DNA from 3 places in the Vibrio sp. CB1-5 genome. Region 2 is predicted to be linked to each of the others. Evidence: predicted binding sites of a transcription regulator. Region 2 holds the regulator's gene; each other region holds the start of a gene.
What was found. The regulator PurR, encoded in region 2, represses purine synthesis genes. The targets are predictions, from matches to a motif close to TNANGNAAACGTTTNCNTNA.

Region 1 (2,273 bases), on a different contig from region 2:
TAGCTGGCCATTCACATCGAAGAACTCAAGTGCAAGCACACCAACATAGTCCAAAGACTCTGCTACAGCGGTAAACATTTGTGCCGCTTGAGCTTGCAGTTCTTGTTCATCAATCGCTGTTGATAGCGTCAGTACGCCATCGGTATGCACATTCTCAGCCAGCGGGTAGATAGCAATCTCACCTTGTTTGTTGCGTGCGCCAACCAGTGATACTTCGCGCTGGAAAGGGACAAACTCTTCAGCAACGATGGCTTGGCTTTCTGATTCTTCAATACACTCGGCCATTTCTGTCCAAACTGCATCGACATCATCAAGCGTTTTTAATCGCCACTGACCTTTTCCATCGTAGCCACCCAATGCGCTCTTAAGCACCATAGGCAGACCAACGTAGGCAATTGCCGCATCAAAATCTGCGCGTGTATTGATGACTGCGTATTTGGCGTTTTTTACCCCCGCACTGTCGAGAAGGCCTTTTTCAATGCGGCGGTCGCCACCGGCTTTGATAGCGTCTGTCGATGGGAGGAACTTGCCACTTTTTTCACAGATCGCGAGTACATCGAGTGGAATGTGTTCGAACTCAGCCGTGATAACGTCAGCTTCAGCAATTGCATGCTCTAGACCGTTACCCAGCACTTCAAGTGTCAGTGGGTGAACGATATTCTCACTGCGCACATCAAATGCTGAGATTTTGATATTCAGAGGGGCACCGGCTAGCGACATCATGCGCGCCAGTTGGCCTGCTCCAAGAATCAGTACGTGTTTCATCATTAGTCCTCAGAAGGATCTGGGTTAGCAAGTACGGTTTCTGTTTGTTGGCTGCGGAACGCTTCAACTTTTTCCATTACGGCGTTGTCGTGAACACCAATGATCTGCGCGGCTAGGATACCCGCGTTTGCTGCGCCTGCTTCACCGATAGCCAGAGTGCCAACTGCGATGCCTTTTGGCATTTGAACAATCGACAATAGAGAGTCCATGCCTTTCAGTGCGCGGCTTTGAACAGGAACGCCCAATACAGGAACGCTTGTGAACGCTGCTGCCATACCTGGAAGGTGCGCAGCGCCGCCAGCACCAGCGATGATGACTGAGATACCGCGCTCTTTCGCAGAAGTCGCGTAGTCAGCGAGTAGCTGCGGTGTGCGGTGAGCAGAAACAACCTTGGTTTCATAATCCACACCAAACTGATCCAGCATTTCTGCTGCTAGTTTCATGGTTGGCCAATCTGATTTTGAACCCATAATAATGCCGACTTTCATCCGAAGCTCCTTCAAGGCGTGTGGAAATGGACTAATTTGCGCGCATTATACGAGGATTTTTTTCTTAGGAAAACGTTTGCGCGAGTGATTTTTGTGTTTTTTTCTGGATTCTCACTCGGGTTTTGAGCATAGTGCCGTAGAAATGTAAAATATTTGTTTAGCTTTTAATAAAAGGAAGTCTCGGTGGATAATTTTCAAACCACAGTTGCGGCGCTTCAATCCGGTGAAGTAATTGCTTATCCAACGGAAGGAGTATTTGGCGTGGGTTGCGACCCAGACGATACGCAAGCCATTGAAAAGCTTCTTGCTGTCAAAGAGCGTCCGGTTGAAAAGGGACTTATTTTGATCGCTGCGAATTTTGAGCAGCTTCGCCCTTATATTGATGAGACTCAACTGACAGAGCAGCAGCTAGAGAGTGTTCAGCAAACTTGGCCTGGCCCGTATACCTGGATCATGCCAGCAAGTGCACGTGTATCCCCTTGGTTAAGTGGCGCGTTTGATACCATCGCTGTGCGTGTCACGGATCATGAGTTGGTGCAAAAATTGTGTTTGGCCTATGGCAAGCCAATTACTTCGACCAGTGCTAATTTATCAGGCATGCCATCTTGCATGACAACCGAAGAAGTTAAACAGCAATTGGGTTCTCGTTTGTCTTCAATCCTTGAAGGTGAGACGGGTGGCCGTAATAAGCCGAGCGAAATCCGCGATGCTCGCACCCTTAAAGTACTACGACAAGGCTAAGGAGTTCTCGTGCAGCAAGTCGATAAACATCAAGTAAAGACATTCCTTCTTAAGCTTCAAGACGATATCTGCCAAAAGCTCGAACAACAAGATGGCGCCGCGACCTTTCAACAGGATGAGTGGCAGCGTGAGCAAGGTGGTGGTGGCCGCAGTCGCGTTATGAAAGATGGCCAAGTGTTTGAGCAAGGTGGGGTGAACTTCTCCCATGTGTTTGGGGACAAGATGCCGGCATCAGCCACAGCGCACAGACCAGAACTCGCTGGGCGCAAGTTCGAAGCC
Region 2 (2,273 bases):
CTTATGCCTCAATGTACATTGGCACTTCTGGCCTACTCAATGACCAGCCTGCACAAGATATGGCAGATCTGCTCGCCGAGCACGGTATCGCGGTAAATAAAGATCTCAATGAGCCTGCGGACCACCTTGCCATCGAACTCGATTTTTTAGGTAACCTCATCATCCGTTCGAACGAGTTGGAAAACGACACACATATGAATGATGCACTGCACGAACAAGCGGACTTCATCAATACTCATCTAATGAGTTGGTTACCTCAGTTTGTTAAGAAGTGCCAACAGTTTGATGAATTTGGTTTCTACTCTGCTGCTGCTCTCCTCTTACACGCCTTCTGTCAGTTAGACCTGACCTACCTTACGGATGAAAACGACTAACTACGATTTCAACGAATAGGCGCAACACACACTAAAGGTGCAAACATGGTTTTCAGTCATCTGAGTCAATTTTGCGCCTTAGTTATAAATTTGTGGGATAAATGATTGCCAGCTCACTAAGCTGCGACTACAATCCGCCGTTTAAATGCAATCGCCCATTGGTATTACAGAAAGTCACCTCCACTTAGGTGTCAATATTGAGCTTTGAGCTCAATTTGTCGATTCTACTTAGGCTTGCATACACTTGCCGGTTTCCGCTTTTGCATCCGTTTATTCACAAAAGCGCTGGAACCACTAAAATTAAAGCGGCACAAACGTTTACTCACTAATTCAATAAGCCGCGACTTATAGGATATCACTATGGCAACCATTAAAGATGTCGCCCGACTTGCTGGCGTTTCCACGACCACAGTATCCCACGTAATTAATAAAACTCGCTTTGTTGCAGAAGCAACACAAGAAAAAGTGATGGCTGCCGTCGATGAACTTAACTATGCGCCTAGTGCTGTTGCTCGTAGTTTGAAATGTAACTCGACTAAAACCATTGGTATGTTGGTTACCCAATCGACAAACTTATTCTTCTCAGAAGTGATCGATGGTGTAGAAAGTTACTGCTACCGCCAAGGTTATACCCTGATTCTGTGTAACACAGGTGGTGTTTACGAGAAGCAGCGCGACTACATCCGAATGCTAGCGGAAAAACGCGTAGATGGCATTTTGGTAATGTGTTCTGACTTGACTGAAGAGCTTCTTGAGATGCTTGACCGTCACGCCGACATTCCAAAAGTGATCATGGATTGGGGTCCAGAGAGCTCTCAAGCCGATAAGATCATCGATAACTCAGAGGAAGGTGGCTATCTAGCGACTAAGTTCCTGATTGAGAAAGGTCATACTGACATTGCTTGCCTAAGTGGTCACCTAGAAAAAGCGGTATGCCAAGAACGCATCATCGGCTACAAACGCGCGCTAGCGGAAGCAGGCATAGAGATGAAAGAAGATCGCATTCTAGAAGGTAACTTTGAATGTGATACTGCGGTTATCGCTGCTAACCGCATCGCTGCAATGGAAGAGAGACCAACGGCCGTATTCTGTTTTAATGACACAATGGCATTTGGATTGATGAGTCGCCTGCAACAGCTTGGTGTGCGCGTACCTGAAGATATCTCTGTTATCGGTTATGACAATATTGAACTGGCTGAATACTTTTCGCCACCGCTGACAACAGTGCACCAACCGAAGCGACGTGTTGGTAAAAATGCCTTTGAGATTCTACTAGAACGAATCAAAGATAAAGGTCACGAAAAACGCATTTTCGAAATGCACCCAGAAATTGTAGATCGTGACTCTGTCAAAGCCCTAACCTAACGCTGACAAAAGTGCCGATTTCGGCACTTTTTTTTGATCTCCATTCAAACTTTTCCACTGCTTATGTCAATTTTTTTATTCACCTTGAGGCACAAATAACCAAACATTATTTGAACCAAGATCACATTTCCAAAAATCTACAATCAATCACTTACATAGTTTTCCTATATGCTATATGTGTCACGCACAGGGCAAACCATCTGAAAAGGTGGGACGCAAAGCCTCCGGCCTAAACCAATTTTATTGATAGGTAGCGGGGTTGCCGATGGCAAGGGAAAAGACTCAGTTATAGCGGCGGCTTAACAGAGCTCTGACACCCGTTTGCTATACTCTCGGACCTGATTTTGGTGACACAATCAATAACACCGAGAAAAGAATAAGCATGGACAATCCTATACTAAAAGATTCAATGCAGTTGTTCGCTCAGCTTGGAAGAGTAAAGTCTCGATCCATGTTCGGCGGATTTGGCATCTTCGTAGATGATACGATGTTTGCATTGGCAGTAAATAACAAATTACATATCAGAACTGACCA
Region 3 (2,273 bases), on a different contig from region 2:
GGGTATTAAATACAAGCCACAAGATAATAAGTTAACACTTTTGTAACAAAGTATTTGAAAAGACAGGATTAAAAAAATAAAAAAGCCCTCAAAAAATTTTGAGGGCTTTTTTGGAGTAAAAACTCAGACTAAGAGTAATTACAGACCAGCAAACTCACGCAGGATTGCTGCTTTGTCTGTCGCTTCCCAAGGGAATTCTTCGCGACCGAAGTGGCCGTATGCTGCTGTCTTCTTGTAGATTGGCTGAAGCAGGTTTAGCATCTCTTGTAGACCGTATGGACGTAGGTCGAAGTTTTGACGAACTGCTTCTACGATGATGTCGTGAGAAACTTTTTCAGTACCAAATGTCTCAACCATGATAGACGTTGGATCAGCAACACCGATGGCGTAAGACAGTTGGATCTCACAACGGTCAGCCATACCAGCCGCTACGATGTTCTTCGCTACATAACGTGCTGCGTATGCTGCAGAACGGTCAACTTTTGATGGATCTTTTCCAGAGAATGCACCACCACCGTGACGAGCTGCGCCGCCGTAGGTATCAACGATGATCTTACGACCCGTTAGACCACAGTCACCCATAGGACCGCCGATTACGAAACGACCGGTTGGGTTGATGAAGAAGTTGGTTTCTTTGTTGATCCACTCAGATGGAAGTACTGGCTTGATGATCTCTTCCATTACTGCTTCACGCAGATCAGGAGTAGAGATGGTATCACAGTGCTGAGTTGAAAGAACAACCGCATCGATACCCACGATCTTACCTTGGTCGTATTGGAACGTAACCTGAGACTTAGCGTCTGGACGTAGCCAAGGTAGAGTGCCGTTCTTACGCACTTCCGCTTGCTTTTGAACAAGACGGTGAGAGTATGTGATAGGTGCTGGCATTAGGATGTCAGTTTCGTTTGTTGCGTAACCGAACATGATGCCTTGGTCGCCCGCGCCTTGCTCTTTAGGATCCGCTTTATCAACACCTTGGTTGATATCTGGAGACTGTTTACCGATGGTGTTTAGAACGGCACAAGAATCCGCATCAAAACCCATGTCAGAGTGAACGTAGCCGATTTCGCGAACGGTTTCACGAGTTAGCTCTTCGATGTCTACCCATGCTGAAGTGGTGATCTCACCACCCACCATCACCATGCCAGTCTTAACGTAAGTTTCGCAAGCTACACGAGCTTTTGGATCTTGCTCCAAGATTGCATCAAGTACCGCGTCAGAAATCTGGTCCGCGATTTTATCTGGATGGCCTTCTGATACTGACTCAGAAGTAAATAGGTGCTTAGCCATGAGAGCTCCAATTTAAGTTTTAAGCAAGTGCTAGCACACTCACTTGTAATAAAATCAATGATATATTGTAGGTGTATCTACATCTAGACGTCTATTCTAGTCATCAATGTTCGATTAGCAAGCGATTTTTGCTTTTAACATATAGCCAAACGTTTGCCTGATTGGATTGATGCGATCCACTTATAATCGTCATTATTCGGCGAAAATGCTAAAAAATGGCGGTAAATCGTTTGCAGAGACTATATCGCTTTGCGACAATAGCGACCGCTGATTATTCAATCAGTCTATGAAAAACTTGGAATTCGCTTAATGCACTCAGGAGCCTACATGTCTTCTCGTAAACAACTCGCTAATGCAATCCGCGCGCTAAGCATGGATGGTGTTCAACAAGCTAACTCAGGTCACCCAGGTGCACCTATGGGTATGGCAGATATCGCTGAAGTTCTTTGGCGCTCTCACCTAAATCACAACCCATCAAACCCAGAGTGGGCTGATCGCGACCGTTTCGTTCTTTCTAACGGTCACGGCTCTATGCTGATTTACTCTCTGCTTCACCTAAGTGGTTACGAGCTATCTATTGACGATTTGAAAAACTTCCGTCAATTGCACTCAAAAACACCAGGCCACCCAGAGTATGGTTATGCTCCTGGTATCGAGACGACGACTGGCCCTCTAGGTCAAGGCATCACCAACGCAGTAGGTATGGCGATTGCTGAGAAATCTCTAGCAGCGCAATTCAACAAAGAAGGCCACGACATCGTTGACCACTTCACTTATGTGTTCATGGGTGATGGCTGTCTGATGGAAGGTATCTCTCACGAAGCGTGTTCTCTAGCGGGTACGCTAGGTCTTGGTAAGCTGATTGCTTTCTGGGATGACAACGGCATCTCTATCGACGGTGAAGTTGACGGTTGGTTCTCTGACGATACGCCTAAGCGTTTCGAAGCTTACGGCTGGCATGTCATCCCAGCAGTAGACGGCCA

Region 1: purE (5-(carboxyamino)imidazole ribonucleotide mutase) is a predicted target of PurR. The motif match lies at 1,318-1,337, and genes of this name have one in related genera.
Region 3: metK (methionine adenosyltransferase) is a predicted target of PurR. The motif match lies at 1,432-1,451, and genes of this name have one in related genera.

The regions. Positions count from the first base shown of each region.
Region 1 covers NZ_JBJHPB010000025.1:2,526-4,798, reverse strand. The annotation lists gene ACJB0T_RS16455 (5-(carboxyamino)imidazole ribonucleotide synthase) at 1-765, opposite strand, end outside; gene purE (5-(carboxyamino)imidazole ribonucleotide mutase) at 768-1,253, opposite strand; gene tsaC (L-threonylcarbamoyladenylate synthase type 1 TsaC) at 1,437-1,994, shown strand; gene hemF (oxygen-dependent coproporphyrinogen oxidase) at 2,004-2,273, shown strand, end outside.
Region 2 covers NZ_JBJHPB010000007.1:78,010-80,282, reverse strand. The annotation lists gene torD (molecular chaperone TorD) at 1-374, shown strand, start outside; gene purR (HTH-type transcriptional repressor PurR) at 735-1,739, shown strand; cyclic di-GMP riboswitch class I at 1,920-2,006, shown strand; gene ACJB0T_RS07340 (TfoX/Sxy family DNA transformation protein) at 2,122-2,273, shown strand, end outside.
Region 3 covers NZ_JBJHPB010000002.1:59,297-61,569, forward strand. The annotation lists gene metK (methionine adenosyltransferase) at 139-1,290, opposite strand; gene tkt (transketolase) at 1,600-2,273, shown strand, end outside.